Regions from separate parts of the Lactobacillus sp. UMNPBX12 genome, predicted to be linked through region 2. Evidence: predicted binding sites of a transcription regulator. Region 2 holds the regulator's gene; the other holds the start of a gene.

Region 1 (10,418 bases), on a different contig from region 2:
ATTTTTATCTTTGCTTGTCAGGCAAGGCATTTGGGCTAGTTGAAACAAATTGTCACTTTATGAAATTATTTTCAAAAAACGCTTTTTTAAAGTCTATATTTATCGTATAATAAAAGCGGATTCATTTTTTGATCTAGAGGAGGAAATTACATGGTAGGAATTGTTTTAGCCAGCCATGGTGGCTTTGCCGATGGTATTGCACAATCTGCGCAAATGCTTTTCGGTGAACAAGATAATTTTGCACATGTTATCTTAAAGCCTGATGAAGGTCCAGATGACATTCGTGGCAAAATGGAAAAAGCAATTGCTTCATTTGATAACCAGGATGAAGTTTTGTTCTTGGTTGACTTATGGGGTGGTACTCCATTTAACCAAGCAAATGGACTTGCTGAAAAGCATGATAAATGGGCAATTGTTGCTGGTATGAATTTACCAATGGTTGTACAAGCATTAACTGAGAGAATGATGGATGCTAATGCAACTGCAAAGCACATCGCCACTGCAGTTGTTCAACCTGGTAGAGATGGAATTAAGACTAAGCCAGCTGACTTAATGCCTAAGACGGCTGCTGCAGCTCCAGCAGCTGACAAAGCTGCTGCTAAGGGCAGTAAGAAGAGCATTCCAGAAGGTACTGTTATTGGTGATGGTCATATCAAGTACGTTTTGGCAAGAATTGATTCACGTTTGCTTCACGGTCAAGTGGCAACTGGTTGGATTCCAGCTATGAAGCCTGATAGAGTAATTGTTGTTTCAGATAGTGTAGCTAAGGATGATTTACGTAAGAGTATGATTCGTGAAGCTGCACCAGCTGGTGTTAAGGCTCATACTGTTCCACTCAAGAAGATGGAAGAAATTGCTAAAGATCCAAGATTTGGAAACACTCATGCACTTCTTTTGTTTGAAAATCCAGAAGATGTATTGAGGGCTATCAAAGGCGGTATTGATCTTAAGAATATCAACGTTGGTTCAATGTCATATAAGGAAGGCGATGTTAACGCCAACAACGTATTATCAATGAATCAAAAAGACGTTGATACATTCCGTGAACTTGAAAAGATGGGCGTTAAGTTTGATGTAAGAAAAGTTCCTTCAGATGCTCCAAGTAATATGGATTCTATCTTGAAGAAGGCTCAAACTTTACTTGACGAAAAAAAGTAATAAATAATTAGGAGTAAATAAATGAACGCTATTCAAATGATTTTGGTTGTGTTTGTTGCCTTTCTTGCCGGTATGGAAGGTATCTTGGATGAATGGCAATTCCACCAACCATTAGTTGCTTGTACTTTGATCGGTTTAGTAACCGGTCACTTGGATTTAGGTGTTGCCTTAGGTGGTTCATTACAAATGATCGCTTTAGGTTGGGCTAACATTGGTGCCGCTGTTGCACCAGATGCTGCCTTAGCATCAGTAGCTTCAGCTATTATCTTGATCGAAGGTGGTCAAGGTATTAAGGGTATTGGTACTGCTACTGGTATCGCTATCCCATTAGCTGTTGCTGGTTTGTTCTTAACTATGATCGTACGTACTATTTCAACTGCTATCGTTCACATCATGGACGCAGAAGCTAAGAAGGGTAACTGGCGTATGATCAACTTATGGCAATGGATTGCCGTATGTTTACAAGGTTTGAGAATTGCTATCCCAGCTGCACTTCTTTTAGCAATCCCTTCAGGTACTGTTAGAAGTTGGCTTGCAATGATGCCACAATGGTTAAACGAAGGTATGACTATCGGTGGTGCGATGGTTGTAGCCGTAGGTTACGCTATGGTTATTAACATGATGGCAAGTAAGGAAGTATGGCCATTCTTCGCAATTGGTTTTGCCCTTGCTGCTATCAAGGACTTAACTTTGATCGCCCTTGGTGCTATTGGCCTTTCAATGGCTTTGATGTACTTAGCTCTTGAAGCTAAGGGTGGCAACGGTGGAAACAATAATTCTGGCGATGCCGGCACTGGCGATCCACTCGGCGATATCATTGATGACTATTAAAATGAACGCATAGAGGAGGATTTATATAATGGCTGATAAGAAAACTAAATTAACCAAGCGCGACCGTTTTAACGTTATGTGGCACTCACAATTCCTTCAGGGTTCATGGAACTATGAAAGAATGCAAAACGGTGGTTACGCTTATTCAATGATTCCAGCATTGAGAAAGTTATACCCAAACAAGAAAGATTTATCTGCTGCCTTACAAAGACACTTAGTATTCTTTAACACTCACCCATACTTAGCATCACCTGTTCTTGGTGTTACCTTGGCTTTGGAAGAAGATAAGGCTAACGGTGCAGAAGTTACTGATGACGCTATCCAAGGTGTTAAGGTTGGTATGATGGGACCTTTGGCCGGTGTTGGTGACCCTGTATTCTGGTACACTGTTCGTCCAATTGTTGGTGCATTAGGTGCATCAATGGCCATTGCAGGTAACGTAATGGGTCCTATCTTGTTCTTCGTTATCTGGAATATTATCAGAATCGCATTCTTATGGTACACACAAGAATTTGGTTACAAGGCTGGTTCAGCTATCACCAGTGATATGTCAGGTGGTATGCTTCAAAAGGTTACCCGTGGTGCTTCAATGATGGGTATGTTCGTCTTGGGTGCCTTAATTGAACGTTGGGTAAACATCAAGTTCACTCCAATTGTTTCTCAAACTCCTATTCAAAAGGGTGGTTACATCGAATGGGACAAGCTTCCATCAGGTGCTAAAGGTATCCAATCCGCTCTTCAACAATGGGATATGGGTAACGGTAAAGCTTTAAGCAGTACTAAAGTTACTACTTTACAAGACAACTTGAACCAATTAATTCCTGGTTTAGCTGGTTTGCTCTTAACTTTCTTCTGTATGTGGTTATTGAAGAAGAAAGTTTCACCAATCTGGATTATCATCGGTATCTTCGTTGTCGGTGTTCTCTTCCACGTATGGGGCATTCTTTAATAAATGGCTAAGTCAATTAATACAAAAGTCGATCTCACTGTTGATGCAACCTGGTTTAGAGGAATTGCATCATACGGCAAAATCATGATCGGCGATAGAGCTTTTGAATTTTATAACGAACGAAACGTTGAAGATTATGTTCAGATTCCTTGGAATGAAGTAACTTATGTGGTTGCAGATGTCCGCTTTGGTGGACGTTATATTCCGCGTTTTGAAATCAGAACTAAGTCAAATGGTAAATTTATTTTTGCGGCACGTGATCCCAAAAAGGTATTGCGAGCAATAAGAAAATATGTACCAGCTGATCATATGCGCAGGGCATTAAGCTTATGGCAACGATTGAAGCAACGTTTTAGTCGTAAAAAGAAATAAAGTAAAAAATAACCTAGATCAATTCGATCTAGGTTATTTTTGTTAATCGTCATCAATTGATGCTCGTAAACGATTTAGGAATAAATCAGCTACAGGTGATAAATTGGTTTCTCGCTTCCAAATTACTGTTACCGGCTGTTTTAACATTGGAGTAATTGGTCTAAAAGTTAGATTGGATTCATCTGATATATTGGCTAGCTTATCGAGTGTGAGCATAATAGCTGCTTTATTTTTAACTAAAAGTGTACCGTTGAAATTCAAGTTAACAGTACCGATGATATTAATTTGCTCTTTATAATTACCGAACCATGAATCAAAGTACTTTCGATTTTCGGCTTGTTGTGAATTTAAGACGTTTCGTCCAACTAAATCTTCAGCTGTAATAGCACTCTTTTTTGCTAGAGGATCATCCTTAGTCATTAAAACGCCCCATGTATCCTTCTCAGGGAGCTGCAGAGAAGCATAATTATCTAAAGGTAGATTACCAATGATTACGGCAAAATCAACTGCACCCGTGTTTAAACGCCTTTCTGCAAATTCATAATCGCCACTTAGAATATGAATTTTAACTGTAGGATAATCCCGAATGATGTTGCTGACGATATTCATTAGACGTTGCATGGCAAAACTTTCGCCGGCAGCAATAGTTAGGTCACCACTGATGACAGCACTAGATTGTAGGTTACTCTTGGTTTTGGAAGCTAAAGTAAGAATTTCTTTTGCTTGTTCATATAAATACTGTCCTGCAGGAGTTAAGGTTAAGTGCCGCGGCTGGCGGTTGAATAACTTAACGCCTAATTCATCCTCTAAATCTGCTATCTGACGCGATAAAGCAGGTTGTGAGACTAATAGTTTTTGTGCAGCTCGCGTCATATTTAATTCTTGCGCTGTAGCGACAAAATAATTTAAAACACGTAATTCCATTTAAATTACCTATAAACAATTGTTATTATACTTCATACCTTATAAGCTTTGTACATTGATAAGCTTACCCTTTAAACTGAAGTAGAGCAAGAAAAAGGAGTGGTAATAATGGAAACAGAAGATCACGATTTACGTCGAAAACTAGTCCAACAGAATCAGCGATTATTGCAGAATTTAAATACACAACGGCATTGTAGCTGCGAAGTTAGACAATTGGTTAGTGAAATAATTGGTCAAAAAATAGCTGCTAGTACAGAGATTCGGTTACCATTTTATTCTGATTATGGGCACAACATCAAATTAGGCGAGCGCGTGTTTATTAATGCCAATGTGATGATGGTCGACTTAGGCGGGATTACAATTGAGAACGATGTGTTGATTGGGCCTGGAGCCTACCTGATTTCAGTTAATCACAAGCTGGATCCACAGCATAGAAAAGAACTGGAATTAAAGCCAGTTGTTATCAAACAAAACGCCTGGATTGGCGCTAAAGCAACAATATTGCCTGGCGTTACGGTAGGTAAAAACGCCGTTGTAGCGGCTAATGCCGTTGTAACCAAAGATGTGCCAGCTAATACGGTAGTTGCCGGAAATCCTGCTAAAATAATTAAAAAATTGCAAAATAAAAGGTCGAGCTAAAAAACTCGACCTTTTGCTTTAAACAGCTTTTTCATTACTCCAAATTTTGGAAATGATGTATAAAACAATAAAGATTGCAATTGCAGCGACCATTGGTACTCGGTAGCTTGGTAAAATCAATAGCAGGATAATCATTAAAACGAAGAATGACAAAATTACATAATCGATATAAGGGTAACCTGGCATTTGAAAATCGTTTAGCCGATTAGCTGGTGTTTTTCTCCTGTAAGCCATGTGAGTTAAAATCATCAAACTCCAGATGATTAAAAACATACTAGTTGAAGTTGATGAGATAAAATTAAAGGCCTGATCGCCAATAACCAAGGTGATTAGTGGTGCACATCCCATTAATAATGCGGATAAAATCAATGCATTTTGTGGAAGCTGCCTTCTTGATAAATGTCCAAAAGTTTTGTTCCATTTTCCTTTACCATCAAAAGTAACAGAGAAAAGTAATCGACCAGCACTATACAAAAAACTGTTAGTTGATGAGACGGCGGCTGAAATAACTACAAAATTAATAATAGAACTAGCATTTTTAATACCAGTAGCACCTAAGGCCTCAACAAATGGACTAGCGTTAGTAGCAACTTTGGACCATGGAATTACTAGCAAAATTCCTAAAATAGCCATGACATAGAACAAAATAATTCGAATTGGCAATTGATTGATTGCTCGCTTCAGCGTTGTCTCTGGCTTTTGTGCTTCAGCCGCGGTTAAACCAATTAATTCAACTCCAATAAAGCTGAAGATTACCATTTGAAATCCTTGTAAGAATCCTTTACTGCCACGGGCGAAGAAGCCGCCATGATCGTCAAGATTAGCAAAGCTAACAGGACCAAAGCTGGTTTTGCCACCAGTTACTAGTAAGTAAAGGATCAAGATGACGAAGGCAATAATCGTGACAATTTTGATAATGGCAAAACTGAATTCCAAGTTGCCAAAGACACGAGCTGAAATTAAATTGATTAACAGCAAGATCACAATGGTAATAATTCCTGGAATCCAAGGTTTCAGTGTTGGAAACCAATACTTGAAGTAAATTCCTAGGGCCGTGGTTTCGGCCATACCCAATGTAATCCAACTTAACCAATACAAATAGCCTGTGATAAAGCCAATATTTTTACCCAAATATTGTTCAATAAAATCAATATATGTGTGCTTGTTCAAGTCGGACATAATTAGTTCTCCCAGTGCCCGCATTAGCAGGAAGAGGAAGATACCGACAATAATATATATCAGGATAACGCTAGGACCGGCGCGGTGAATACTGTCACCAACCCCCAGAAAAAGGCCGGTCCCAATTGTTCCACCTAAAGCAATTAACTGAATGTGTGCATTGCTTAGGGTTCGTTTATAACCAGAAGCGGTCTGTGTTTTTTTCTCACTCATATAAGCCCCCCAGTGTTCTCAATCTTTTCACATATAATTAATATTTTATCATTATCAATTAGTATGACCAGACTCTATAGTTAGATTTAAAAAAATATCAAAAATCTGTTTTTTAAATAAGTTTGTTAATTCACAAACAAATAATTAAGGAATCGCTTTCATTTGCATTAGAGCAAAATTATGAGGGAATGTGAATCCTTGTTAATTCACTATTTTCATAAATTCATGCATTTACAAATAAAGTTATTGTGCTATAGTTGACATTGTAAATTAGTTCACAAGAATTAGTAGATCTTAGAGGTAATAATACAATGGCTAAGACACAACAAAAAGAGACTCTTACAGAGGACGAAAAGAAAAAGCAAATCTACGACATGGTCGATAACTTAGTAAAGAAATCACATGTCGCTTTAGATCAAATGGCTAACTTCACACAAGAACAAGTTGATAAGATCTGTGAAGCAGTTGCTACTGCAGGTGAACAAAATGCTTACCCACTAGCTAAAATGGCTGTTGAAGAAACTAAACGTGGTGTAGTTGAAGATAAAACTACCAAGAATATGTATGCTTCAGAAAATATCTGGAACAGTTTGCGTCACGAAAAGACCGTCGGCGTAATTGAAGAAGACAAGGAATTAGGTTTGACTAAGATTGCTGAACCTAAAGGTGTTATTGCAGGTGTTACTCCAGTAACTAACCCAACTTCAACTGTTATTTTCAAGGCAATGCTTGCGTTGAAGACGAGAAATACCATTATCTTTGGTTTCCACCCACAGGCTCAAAAATGTTGTGTAGAAACTGGTAAAATCATTCGTGCGGCTGCTGTTGCTGCAGGTGCTCCTGCGGATGCCGTTCAATGGATTGAAGAACCAAGCCTTGATGCAACGACCGATTTGATGAATAACCCAGGTGTTCAAACTATTTTGGCAACTGGTGGTCCAGGTATGGTTAAAGCTGCTTATTCATCAGGCAAGCCAGCTATTGGTGTTGGTCCTGGTAATGGTCCTTCTTACATTGAAAAGACTGCTAATATTGATCGTGCCGTTTATGACATCGTTTTGTCAAAGAACTTCGATAACGGGATGGTTTGTGCTTCTGAAAACTCAGTTGTCGTTGATGATGAAATTTATGACAAGGTCAAGGAAGAATTTAAGAAGTGGAACTGCTACTTCTTGAACAAGGAAGAAATTAAGAAATTTGAGGAACACTTTATCGATCCTCGTCGTGGCACTGTTGCTGGTCCTGTAGCTGGTAAGTCAGCTTATGAAATTGCCAAGCTTTGTGGTGTGGATGTGCCAAAGACAACTAAAGTAATTATCGCTGAATATAAAGGCGTAGGTAGAAACTTCCCACTTTCAGCAGAAAAACTTTCACCAGTCTTTACTTTATACCGTGCTAAGAATCACGATGATGCATTTAAGATTTGTACTGACTTGTTAAACTATGGTGGTCGTGGTCATACCGCTGGTCTTCACTCAAATGATAAAAAGATCATTGATGAGTTTGCCATGAAGATGGATGCTTGTCGTATCTTAGTTAACTCACCAGCTGCCCTTGGTGGTATTGGTGATCTTTACAACAACATGTTGCCATCACTTACTTTGGGTACTGGTTCTTACGGTGCCAACACCTTCTCACACAACATTGGTGCTAAGGACTTGTTAAACATCAAAACAGTGGCTAGACGCCGTGATAACATGCAATGGGTAAAGGTCCCATCAAAGACTTACTTCGAACATAACGCTGCTAACTACCTTCGTCACATGCCAAACGTTAACCGTTTCTTCATCGTAACTGATGAAGGTGTAGCTGACCAAGGCTTTGCCGATGAAATTACTGATATCATTTCTAAGCGTTTAGGTCAAAAAGAATATGAAGTCTTTAAGGCTGTAACTCTTGATCCTAATACTGATGTGATCAAGGATGGTGTTCACAGAATGAACATCTTCAAGCCAGACGTTGTAATTGCTATCGGTGGTGGTTCAGTAATGGACGCTGCTAAAGCAATGCGCTTATTCTACGAAAACCCAGAAATGAGCTTTGAAGAGGCTTACCAAAAATTCTTAGACATTAGAAAAAGAGTAGTCCGTTTCCCAAAGATTAATGGTGTACAACTTGTATGTATCCCAACTACTTCAGGAACTGGCTCAGAAGTTTCCCCAATTGCTATTATTTCTGATGCTAAGACTGGTATTAAGCATACTTTATGTGATTATGCATTGACGCCGGACGTTTCAATCGTTGATGATCAATTTGTTCAAACTTTGCCCAAACGTTTAATTGCTTGGTCAGGCTTTGAAGCATTAGGTCACGCTATCGAAAGCTATGTTTCGACTATGGCTACAGACTTTACCCGCGGTTGGTCACTTGAAGCTATTAAGACAATCTTTGCTAACTTAAAGAAGTCTTATGACGGTGATCTTGACGCACGTAAGAGAATGCATGATGCTGCAACTTTGGCAGGGATGGCTTATTCAAATGCCTTCCTTGGTTTGGAACACTCAATTGCTCACACTGTTGGTTCAACCTTTGATATTCCAAGTGGTGTCAGCGATGCAATTGCATTGCCACAAGTTATTCGCTTTAATGCTAAGCGCCCAGAAAAGCTTGCTATGTGGCCTCATTACTCAGTTTACCGTGCTGATAAGGACTATGCTGAAATTGCTAGAGCAATCGGCTTAACTGGTTCAAGTGATGCTGAATTAATTGAAAAATTAGTTCAGAAGATTATTGATTTGGCTGAATCAGTTGGTATTAAGATGGCCTTCAAGGATTATGGCGTTGATAAGGCTGAGTTTGACAAGAAGGTGGACCAATTAGCTGTTGAAGCTTATGGCGACCAAAATACTGTTACTAACCCATCAGCTCCATTAATTAGTCAAATTGCTCAATTGATGAGAGACTGCTATGAAGGTAAGGGAATCTCAACTAAGTAAGAAATAATATACTAATAGTAAATAGCATTCAATGAAAGATATTGAATGCTATTTTTTGATTTAGAAATTAATTATACCAATTTTAGCGACAATTACTTGACCGCTTTATTAAAAAATAATATTATTGCTACTGTAACAATGAATTTAAACTAGTCCACTACAACAAAGGTGAACTAGACCAAAGGAGAAAAATTTTATGTGTGGAATTGTTGGGGTTGTTGGTAAACCAGCAAAAGATATTATTTTAAATGGATTAACTAATTTGGAATACCGTGGCTATGATTCAGCTGGTATTTACTTAAATGATTTAAATGGTAATGAATACTTAACTAAGGCTGTTGGTCGTATTTCTAACTTAAAGGAAAAGTTAACTCCAGATGAACAAGGCTTAGTTGGGATTGGTCATACTCGTTGGGCTACCCACGGTAAGCCAACTGTTGATAATGCCCACCCACATTTTGATGAGACCAAGCGCTTTTATCTAGTTCATAATGGTGTGATTGAAAACTACACAGAATTAAAGGAAAAGTACTTGCAAGGGGTTAAGTTCCACTCAGATACTGATACTGAAGTAGTTGTTCAATTGATCGGTAAAATTGCACGTGATAAGAACTTAGACGCCTTTTCAGCATTTAAGGAAGCTTTGAAGTTGGTTAAGGGTTCATATGCTTTCTTGCTTGTTGATAATACTGAACCAGATCATGTTTTTATTGCTAAGAATAAGTCACCAATGATGTTAGGAATTGGCGATGGTTTTAACATTATCGCTTCTGATGCGATTTCAGTACTTGATCAAACTAAGACATTTGTTGACTTACAAGACGGTGATGTTGGTGACATTACCAAGGACGCTTACACTATTGAAACGATTGATGGTAAAAAGGTTGAACGCAAAGCTCGTGAGCTAGATATTGATCCTAACGCAGCATCTAAGGGTACTTATGAGTTTTACATGTTAAAGGAAATTGACGAACAACCAGGCGTAATGCGTCATATTTCTCAAGATTACTTAGATGAGAACAATAGTACTAAGGTAGATCCTAAAATTGCTGCCGCTGTTGCGGAAAGTGATCGAATTTATATTTTAGCAGCTGGTACTAGCTACCATGCAGGTTTAGTAGGTAAACACTTATTTGAAAAGTATGCTGATATTCCGGTTGAGGTTGGTTTAGCTTCTGAATTTGGCTATCACTTCCCTAAACTATCTAAGAAGCCAT
Region 2 (10,418 bases):
GTTTAGTCCCCCTTATGTTTAATTTTCTTCATTATATTTTTTATTACTTTATTAATCATTAGCACTCTTATTTGCTAAGTGCTAACTTACAAATATGATAATAAACTGTTTTGTGAAAAAAAGCAAGAAAAAATTAGCACTTTTTTCAATTGAGTGCTAATTTTGATTTTTCTTAACTTTTTTAACTAATTACAGTAATCAAACCATCAATAATGCCGTAAGTTAATCCCATTACATAGTACTTCTTATAAGCATCCCAGAAATCATGGCATTCTTTCTTATCTTTACCATCAATAAAAAAATATTTACCACTTTTTCTGCTGCTAAAAGTCTTAACCAAAGCATAGAAAACAGCAACTAGCGCCATAATAATGAAGAGAATGATTGGGATGAAGTAGCCAATAATATTTTGTAAGTTATATGCTACACCTGCTGCAATTACCACTAATAGATAAATTACAGCAACTAGTGGATTGCAGATCAAACGTGGCATTTTTACTTTAACCGACAATAACAGCGATAAAAGTAGCGGCAAGCTTAAGATAATTATTAAAACTAACACGTAAATATTATTGATCTCTTTTAATTGAGACGCAAAAGTATGATCAAGCTTACCCCAGAAAATACTTAGAATACCTACTACCCAATAGACAGCCGTCATAATCCAGACATGTTTAAGCGTGCTGTTCTTTTTCATTCTTATTATCCTTTATTGATTAGCAAAATTATAGCATAGAGCATACTATTTAACGGGGCGAGCATAAGTGATTCGACCTTTGGCCAGCTTATCGCTCAGTGAGCTACCTAAACTAGAGCGGTGCACATCATCTACACCTAAGTTGCCGCCCTCTTCAATAATTTGCGTGTCCCAACCATCATATTTGCCATCAACAATTGCTGCATGTCCGTTTTGACCAACACCATTGCCAGTATTAACAATCACAATATCACCTGGGCGAATATTCTTGGCAGAAATTTTCTTCAAATAGCCATGCGTACTTTTAGCATCTCGTTCCATTGGCAGAGTAAAAAATGGAGCATTTCCTACACGATATCCTGCTCTCTTCATTACGATCCACACAAATCCTGAACAATCAGTTGAACCGTTTTTATTAGGATGACGCCAACTGCCAAAATTAGTTCGGTATGCACCTGTTCCATAAGTGAAATAGCCTAATAATTTACGAGCATTCTTAATCACTCTATTATGATATCCTGAATCATCGAACATCGCTGGAGATGGATCCTCATTAATATTGTCATACCAAGCTATGTCAAAATTCACATCATCAGAGCTTAATTCTGTTGACTGATCTGAATCATCATTCACATCATCTTGTGCCTGATATGCCTCAAGCTTTGCTTTTTCTTGAGCATAATTTAAAACATTATTTTGTTTAATGTATGCGTTAGGACCGATCTTATAATAAGCAGTACCATTAATCGTCTTAGTTCCTTGCACATTAATGAACTTGCCTTCATATAGTTGTGATTCAATTACTGGAACATTACCGGTTTGTATCTGACCACGTGTCTTAAAACTGGTCCTCTTACCATTACTCTTATACACATTAGAAGTAGTTTTAACTACATAATCTGTCTTAGGATTAGGCACTGTTATCGCTGCCTTTATTTTAGAGCTAGTTAGATTAATGCTAAAGACAGTTAATCCAGTTACTAATACTCCAATAACTCCACTTTTTAACTTCATAAAACATACCCTCACTTTGTTTTTCTTTATAGAGAACATTTTACTCAAACTTAAAATTGAAGTGCAACACTTAGTACTAAAAAACGCCAAGAAACAATCTTTCTTAGCGTCTTTTATTCTAATTGTTTTAATTTTTTCTAGAGGAGTAGAAGAAACTAATTGTGTGCAGTAACAGCAATCAACTTGTCGCCGTGCTTGTCACCCGCATCAGTAATTCTTGAAACATTTGCATAGTTGGCAGTGTTAGTAATTACTACCATGACAGTAGTATCATAGCCTGCCTTCTTCACAGCATCTAAGTCAACTGTGCCGAGCTTATCGCCCTTGTTAACTCTTTGACCTTGCTTAACGAAACTTTCGAAGTGCTCGCCCTTAAGGTTTACAGTATCAAGACCAATGTGAATCAATACTTCTGCACCATCGTCTGACTTAATGCCATAAGCATGCTTAGTTTCATAAGCAATAGTCACAGTACCAGTAACTGGTGAATAGATCGTACCATCACTTGGAATAACGGCTGCACCATCACCCATTAACTTAGCAGAGAATACTTGATCATTAACTTTAGTTAAACTCTCAGGAGTACCATCAACTGGTGAAGCAATAACTTCATCCTTTAATGCCATTTGTTCCTTACCAAGCTTTTCAGCCTTTTGAGTTTCTTCAGCATAATCAGTTGCGTCGTTTACTGGAACATCTTGTTCAGCAACTTCTTCCTTCAAATGACCCTTACCATAAACATAAGTAAGGATGAAGGCAACAGCAAAACTAATTAATACGGAAACAACCCACATTGGAATAGTCTTAGGATAAATTGAAAGGAAGCCTAAGAAACCAGCTGAACCAAGAGCGGCTGCAGTAACATGCATCAAGCCCGCAAAAGCAGCAGCTACACCTGAACCAATTAAGGCACAGAAGAATGGGAATTTATACTTCAAGTTAACACCGAAAAGTGCTGGTTCAGTAATACCAAGAAGTGCTGAAACACCTGATGAACTAGCCAAGCCCTTCATCTTCTTGTTCTTAGTTAAGAAGTAAACAGCGAAAGTTGCGGCACCTTGAGCTACGTTAGCCATACATGCGGTAACAAAGATAAAGTCACCAGAGCTGGCTGGATTCTTAGCAAAGGCTGCTAAAAGCTGAGTTTCAACCGCTGGAAAACTTTGATGAAGCCCAGTAGTAACAATAGCTGAATAGGTAAGACCAAAGACACCCATCCCAAAGGCACCAGTAGTGTCATATAGCCAAACGATAACATTGGTAATACCATCTGATACGCCTTTGAAGACTGGCCCAATAATTGTAAAAGTCAAAAAGCCAGTAATCATAATTGAAAGAAGTGGCGTAAAGGTAAAGTCAACAGCTGATGGCAAGTGCTTGTGGAAGTACTTTTCCAAAATTGACAATACCCAAACAGCTACTAAAACTGGAATAACCTGGTATTGATAGTTAGTTTGCGCAACATGCAAGCCAAAAATGTCCCAGAAGTGATTTGCACCAAGGAGTCCAGGTGTCGTCATAATCATTCCGATTGTAGCACCCAAGAATTGGTTAGCACCGAACCGTTTAGCTGCCGACATTCCGACTAGAATTGGCATAAAAATAAACGGAGCTGCTGACATAACTTGAATCATACTTGAAATACCAGCAACATTCGGTACCATCTGAACAACTGACTTTGGTCCAAACAGACCTGGTGAAGTCAAGAAGTTGTTCAAAGCCATCAACAAACCACCAGCAACTAAGGCTGGAATGATTGGAACAAAGATGTCAGACAAAAGTTTAATGAAATCCATTACTGGATTCTTCTTTTTACCTTCAGCTGCAACCTTCTTTAAGTCATCAGTTGATAATTCTTTTAAACCAGTGATTTTAATGAACTCATCGTAAACGTCATTAACATCCCCTGGCCCAATAATTACTTGATATTGACCATTGGTTTTAAAAGTACCCTTAACATCTGGATCATTATCCAATGCTTTTTGGTCGACTTTTGAATCATCTTTTAATACTAAACGCAGACGAGTAGCACAGTGGGCACCGGCAATAATATTGTCACGGCCGACGTCTTTAATTACTCGTTCAGCCACTTTTCTGTGGTCCATATTGATTCCTCCTATGTAAACGTTTTATTCTCAATTCACTAATTATGATAACGCATTCAAAAAATATGTCAATCGTTTGACATAAAATTCTTTATTTCTTTTATTTACTTATGAATTAATAAGTATTTTCCTTTCTGTTAAACGTTTGACATATTTTTCAGACTAACTTAAAATACATGTAAAAAGACAACGCTTTCATGGAGGTATATTTATGGAATGGACAAGAGAAAAACGTTACTTACCTTATCAAGATTGGGACGCTGATACATTAATGCATTTGCAAGCACAAGCCGCAAACTCCCCTTACCAAATGCGCTATCATTTGCATCCTATTTCTGGCTTAATTAATGACCCTAATGGATTTTCCTACTTTGATGGTGCTTACCACCTCTTCTATCAATCATATCCATTCGGTGCAGTTCACGGTCTAAAGTCATGGTGGCACTTCAAATCAACTGACATGGTTCACTGGGAAAACTTAGGCTTAGGTATTGAACCAGACACAATGGCTGATTCACATGGAGCTTATTCTGGCTCTGCTCGCGAAATCGATGGTAAGCTTTTCATCATGTATACCGGTAACCACCGCGATGAAAATTGGGTACGTACTCCTTATCAAATCGGTGCTTGGATGGATAAAAATAATAAAGTTTCAGACAAAACCATCCTATTTAAGAATCCAGATCACATCACCGAACATTTTCGCGATCCCCAAATTATCAAAGAAAATGACACTTACTACGCAATTTTAGGTGCCCAAGATAAAAAGGAAAAACACGGTCACATTGACGTTTGGAAGTCTCAGGATCTAAAGAACTGGGAAGAATTGGGCTTCTTAGACTTTACCAACGAAGACATGGGCTACATGATCGAGTGTCCCAACATCGTCCGTGTTGATGGCAAAGTCGTGGTCATTTTCTGTCCTCAGGGTTTAGACAAAAAAGTAGCAGCTTATGATGACATTTACCCAAATATGTACGTTATTGCTGATGATATTGACTGGGAAAATCATAAGTTAATTAATCCAGGTAAATTACACAATTTGGATCACGGGTTCGATGTTTATGCCACTCAGGCCTTTAACGCCCCAGATGGTAATGCCTACGAAGTCAGTTGGGTTGGCTTGCCTGACACTACTTACCCTACTGATGATGAAAACTGGGCTAACTGCTTGAGTCAAGTGAAGGAACTCCACCTAAAGAGTGACAAGTTAATTCAAACGCCAGTTAAGGCAATAAGCAGTATCCGCAAAAACGAAGCAAGCATATCTAATCAAGTAGTCAGCGATCAAGCCGGCCAACAATTTGAACTTGAATTAACAATTAAGGCTAACCAAAGTGGCACTTTACATTTAGCTGCAAATAATGACTTAAGTAACAGTTTACAGCTCAATTTCAATACCAAAAATGGTAAATTAGTATTAGATCGTGCTCATGCTGGGCAAAAAGTAGCAGTTGATTATGGCGAAAGTCGAGCTATTACGCTTTCACCAAATCATGACCTCAAGCTTGATATCTTTGTTGATCATTCATTAATTGAAGTATTCGTTAATGATGGTGAAAAGGTATTGACTGGACGCTACTTTGCCGATCAGACCAACAAAAAAATTGCGTTTGCTCAAGACATTGACTACACTGGCAAGCTTTGGCAAATGCAAACAATTCTTTAAACGTCAGGTGATACTATGGCAGCAAAATTAAGCGACGTTGCCAAAAAAGCCGGTTGCTCTGTAACTACCGTTTCGCGGGTAATCAACAACCATGGCTATTTAAGTCAAAAAACTAAAGATAAAGTTTTTGCCGCAATGCGGGAATTAAATTATCGTCCCAATTCTATTGCCCGCTCATTACAAGGAAAGAAAATGAAATTAGTCGGTTTGATTTTTCCTGAGATCACTAATCCTTTTTTTGCGGAATTAGTACAGGATATCGAAACCACTTTATTCCAACAAAACTATAAAGTAATCCTATGCAATGCAGGACAAAACAAAGAAAAAGAACGCGAATATCTGCGCATGCTTCAGGCTAATCAAGTTGATGGCATTATCGCTGGTGCGCACAATCTAGGTATCAATGAATACCAACAACTAGGTTTGCCAATTGTCTCTTTCGACCGAAAGCTATCTGATAATGTTCCAATTGTTAGTTGTGATAATTATCAAGGCATCAAGTTGGCAGTACATGACTTGGTTCAAGCTGGTTGTCACAAAATTTACTTTCTGGGCAATGAACACAGAAAAGGTAATCCGACTGACGAACGACTAGCAGCTTATCTTGATGAAGCAAAGGAATGTCACTTTTCAGCCCACATTCGTTCAGTTGCTTTTTCTGATTCTTCCAACATTAAAAATATGAAAATTCATGACATGTTAGTCAATGATCATCCTGATGGCGTCGTCTGCACAGATGATTTAACTGCAGTTTTAGTTTTACAAGAAGCAAAAAAATTAGGCATTAAAGTGCCTAAGGAATTAAAAGTGATTGGTTTTGACGGAACAAAGCAAATTCAAACTTACCATTCGGAACTATCCACAATTGCTCAGCCAATTCATGATATTGCAACTTTATTGGTTAAGTTATTGCTTACCCGAATTTCCAATCCTGACGAAAAATTGCGCCAAAAGAATTATATTTTGCCTGTCAAATTAATCAAGAGTGAAACAACTGCATGAAAAAAAGCCGAAAATCGGCTTTTTCTTTTACTCAAATTTAGTTTTCTTTGTCACTATCTAAGAAATAGATCAACGTTTGCAATTCGGTTGCTAAGTCTACATTTTGTACTCGCACATCAGCTGGAGCTGATAAACGAATCGGAGTAAAGTTCATAATTCCCTTTACACCCGCATCAACCATTTCATCTGTAGTTTTCTGAGCAGCTGTTGAAGGAACTGTCAAAATTGCAATTGTAATCTGTTGATCACTTAGTTGTTGCTTTAAGTCGTCCATGTCATAAACGGGGACACCACTTAAGATACGACCAGTAATCTCCTTATTGATATCAAAAGCACAGGAAATTCGAATATTATTACTGCGCTTAAAGTTGTAATTAAGCAGCGCCCGTCCCAGATTACCTACACCTATTAAAGCAACATTAGTTAAAGTATCTTGATTCAAAATTTTCTTGAAGAAGCTCAATAAATTCTTTACATCATATCCATAGCCACGTTTTCCCAACGCACCAAAGTATGAAAAATCTCTTCTAATTGAAGCACTATCTACTTGAACTGCCTCTGACAGCTCAGTTGAAGAAACCTTATCTTTGCCTTCTTCATTTAAAATAATCAAATAACGGTAATATAATGGTAATCTTTTTGCCGTTGCTTTTGGGATTTTTATTTTTTCCATATAGGAACCCTCCAAACTTAAATGTTTGTGAATGTACAATCAAGCACTTCTATCATACCTGCTATGATAGTACTTATGCAAGTATCTTTTTCACAAATTATCATTTTTTTCACATATTTAACTTAAAAACAAACAATTTGCGCTATATGGTAGAATAGTGGTTAGGTGAAAAATTATGATTATTGCACAAGGACACGATTTAGAACAACAATTTGGGGCCAACACATTATTCAAAAATGTTAATTTTTCAATCGATTACAATGCCAGAATCGGATTGGTTGGCCCTAACGGGGTTGGTAAAACCACCCTGTTAAAAATAATGACTGGTGAGCAAGAACCAACTCACGGCGAATTTACAGTTAATAAAGGCATTGATGTTGGTTATATCGCTCAGGAAAATGCATTAGATGAAAATAAAACCATTTGGGATGAAATGGAAACCGTTTTCGCTCCTTTAATAAAGGAAGGAAAAAGCTTAGTTCAACTACAAGAAAAAATTGCAGATCATCCTGAAGATCAAGAATTGCTTAAGCAATACGATCAAAAGCAATTCAACTTTGAACAAAAAGGCGGTTATACTTATCAATCTGATATCAAGAGTATCTTAAATGGATTTAAGTTTCCTGAAGGTACTTGGCAGAAAAAGATTGGTAGTTTATCTGGTGGTGAAAAAACACGGTTAGCTTTCGTTAAATTACTTTTACGCAAACCTGCTCTGTTGTTATTGGACGAGCCAACTAACTACTTAGATTTAGATACCCTAGATTGGTTGGAAGGATTTTTAAAGAATTACAGTGGTGCAATCCTCGTGGTTTCCCACGACCAATATTTCTTAGATCATTTAGCAACCCAAATTTTTGAACTAGAATTTGGTAAATTAACTGCTTTTAAGGGCAACTATTCAGCCTATGTCATGCAGCGCGAGCAACGTGATAAGGACCAAGAAGCCGCTTATGAAAAGCAACAAGCTGAAATCAAAAAAGATGAAGAATTTATCCAAAAAAACTTGGTTCGAGCAACTACCACTAAGCGTGCACAAAGTCGGCGTAAAAAACTAGAAAAAATTGAGCGGATTACTCCACCTAAACATAAAAATAAGGTACGGATTCATTTTTCAAGCGATCATCCTTCTGGCAAGGAAGTATTAATTTTCAACGATTTGACGATTGGTTATCCCGATAAAACCATGGTTAAAGATATTTCCTTCCAGATTAATAAAGGAGATCGCGTCGCGATTATTGGACCAAATGGAATCGGTAAATCTACTCTGCTTAAGACTATTATGAAGCAATTAACGCCCAAGAGTGGCTCAATTAAGTATGGCGCATCCCTTGAGATTGGTTATTACGACCAAGAATTACAAGGACTAGATCCATCTAAGACTGTATTGGATACTGTTTGGGATCGTCACAAAACCATGCCTGAACGCGATGTACGGTCAATCTTAGCCAGCTTTTTATTCACAGCTAAAGACATTGATAAAACGGTAGGTCAATTATCTGGTGGACAAAAAGCACGGTTAACTTTAACTGTTTTATCACTTGAACATGATAACTTCTTACTGATGGATGAACCAACTAACCACTTAGATATCGAAGCAAAAGAAGTACTAGAAAAAGCTTTAAAAGACTTTGATGGTACCCTGCTCTTTGTTTCCCACGACCGTTACTTTATTAATCAACTAGCTAATAAGATTGTTTTAGTTCGCGATGGGCATGCTAAAGTCTACGATGGCAATTATTCTTATTATCTTGATGAGAAGGCAAAACAAGCAGCTATGGCTGAAAATAGTGCCGCTGAGCCAGAAGTCGAGCCAAGCAAACAAATTAGCCAGCAAAAACTTTCTTACCAAGAGCAAAAGCAACGTGATTCTCAAAAGAGAAAGTTGCAGCGTGCAATTGATAATGCAGAAAAACAAATTGAACAGCTTGAAGAACGAGAGCAAGAAATCCAAACCGAAATGGCCAATCCAGAAATTGCTTCAAGCTTTGATAAATTGGGGCCACTGCAAGAACAGCTTTCTGATGTACAACAGAAATTAGATGAAGCAAATTCTGCCTGGGAAAAGGCAATCGAAGAAATGGACAATTTTGAATAAAAGTATAATAAGTAAGTTCTATGTACTGAGACGTAAAAAGTAGACAATTAAAATATTGGATTAATACAGGCTTGACTTCGATACTCTTTCGGGGTTAAGCCTTTTAATCTGCTCTTTATCCTTTCGTTGTTACAGTATTCGATATATTCCTCGATTGCTTGAGTTAATTCTTGAAGATTATGATACTTGTATTCTTGATCATAGAACATTTCAGTTTTGAGCAGGCCAAAGAAGTTCTCCATTAGCCCATCATCCATGGAGTTGCCCTTTCTGGACATGCTTTGAGTAATACCATGGAGTTTTAAAGCTCGCTGATAACGAGGGCTTTGATACTGACAGCCCTGATCAGTATGAAAAATGCTGTTATTAAGAGCTGTTTCTTTGGCAAAAGCCTTGTCAAGCATTGTCATTACTAAATCCATATCTGGATGTTTGGAGATAGTATAAGAAACTATATCGCCACCGCAGCCGTCTAGAATAGGCGATAAATAAAGCTTTTCATTATTAAGATGAAATTCAGTGATATCAGTATACCATTTTGTGTTAGGCAGGGCTGCGAAGAAATCACGATGAATTAAATTTGGAGCTATTTTGCCAATAGTACCTTTATAGCTTGAATATTTGCGCTTATTGCGCCTGATGCCTTTAAGACCTAATTTATGCATCCAATAGCGAACGGTTTTCTCCGTAACTTTCCAGCCCTTTCTGATTAACTGCAAAGCTACTCTGCGATATCCATAGCGGCCCTGATGATGATTAAAAATCCCATGGATTCTAGCAATAAGCTTTGACCGTTTAGGCTTGGCGGGCTGTCGTTTGATAATCTTGTAGTATGAGCTTCTGGCAATTATAGGTAGCTCAGGGTGCTCTGCAATCGCAGCTAATACATAATTTAAACTAACTTTGAATTCTTGCCTTAGATCCGTAATCACCCTAGCTATTTCTTCTGATCTTCTTGATCCAAGGCACTTAGTTTTTTTACGTATTCGTTCACAATACGCAATCGCAAGTTTTCTTCTTTCAGCTGCTGGATCTCTTTGGAATAGCTTTGGTTTTTAGTAGTTAAAATTTCTATTCCGTGCATATCAATTAATCTAAGCATATAGTCTAAATTAGCTAGATTCATTCTGTACGCTTTAGCCAATTGACTGATTGAGATA

What was found. Region 2 encodes Rex, which represses fermentation and respiration genes when NADH is low (regulators of the CRP and FNR family bind a similar motif). Its sites were predicted from a motif close to TTGTGAANTANTTCACAA; they were not measured.
Region 1: adhE (bifunctional acetaldehyde-CoA/alcohol dehydrogenase) is a predicted target of Rex. The motif match lies at 6,529-6,546, and genes of this name have one in related genera.

The regions. Positions count from the first base shown of each region.
Region 1 is NZ_PCYY01000025.1:17,105-27,522, reverse strand. Features, by position in the region: gene CP363_RS08960 (PTS sugar transporter subunit IIB) at 151-1,158, shown strand; gene CP363_RS08955 (PTS mannose/fructose/sorbose transporter subunit IIC) at 1,180-1,989, shown strand; gene CP363_RS08950 (PTS system mannose/fructose/sorbose family transporter subunit IID) at 2,018-2,938, shown strand; gene CP363_RS08945 (DUF956 family protein) at 2,942-3,310, shown strand; gene CP363_RS08940 (LysR family transcriptional regulator) at 3,353-4,234, opposite strand; gene CP363_RS08935 (DapH/DapD/GlmU-related protein) at 4,343-4,873, shown strand; gene CP363_RS08930 (amino acid permease) at 4,892-6,265, opposite strand; gene adhE (bifunctional acetaldehyde-CoA/alcohol dehydrogenase) at 6,577-9,201, shown strand; gene glmS (glutamine--fructose-6-phosphate transaminase (isomerizing)) at 9,398-10,418, shown strand, end outside.
Region 2 is NZ_PCYY01000013.1:34,248-44,665, forward strand. Features, by position in the region: gene CP363_RS06540 (hypothetical protein) at 182-697, opposite strand; gene CP363_RS06545 (NlpC/P60 family protein) at 743-1,711, opposite strand; gene CP363_RS06550 (sucrose-specific PTS transporter subunit IIBC) at 1,867-3,816, opposite strand; gene CP363_RS06555 (sucrose-6-phosphate hydrolase) at 4,028-5,485, shown strand; gene CP363_RS06560 (LacI family DNA-binding transcriptional regulator) at 5,501-6,487, shown strand; gene CP363_RS06565 (redox-sensing transcriptional repressor Rex) at 6,525-7,160, opposite strand; gene CP363_RS06570 (ABC-F family ATP-binding cassette domain-containing protein) at 7,336-9,258, shown strand; partial or broken gene CP363_RS06575 (IS3 family transposase) at 9,306-10,418, opposite strand, start outside.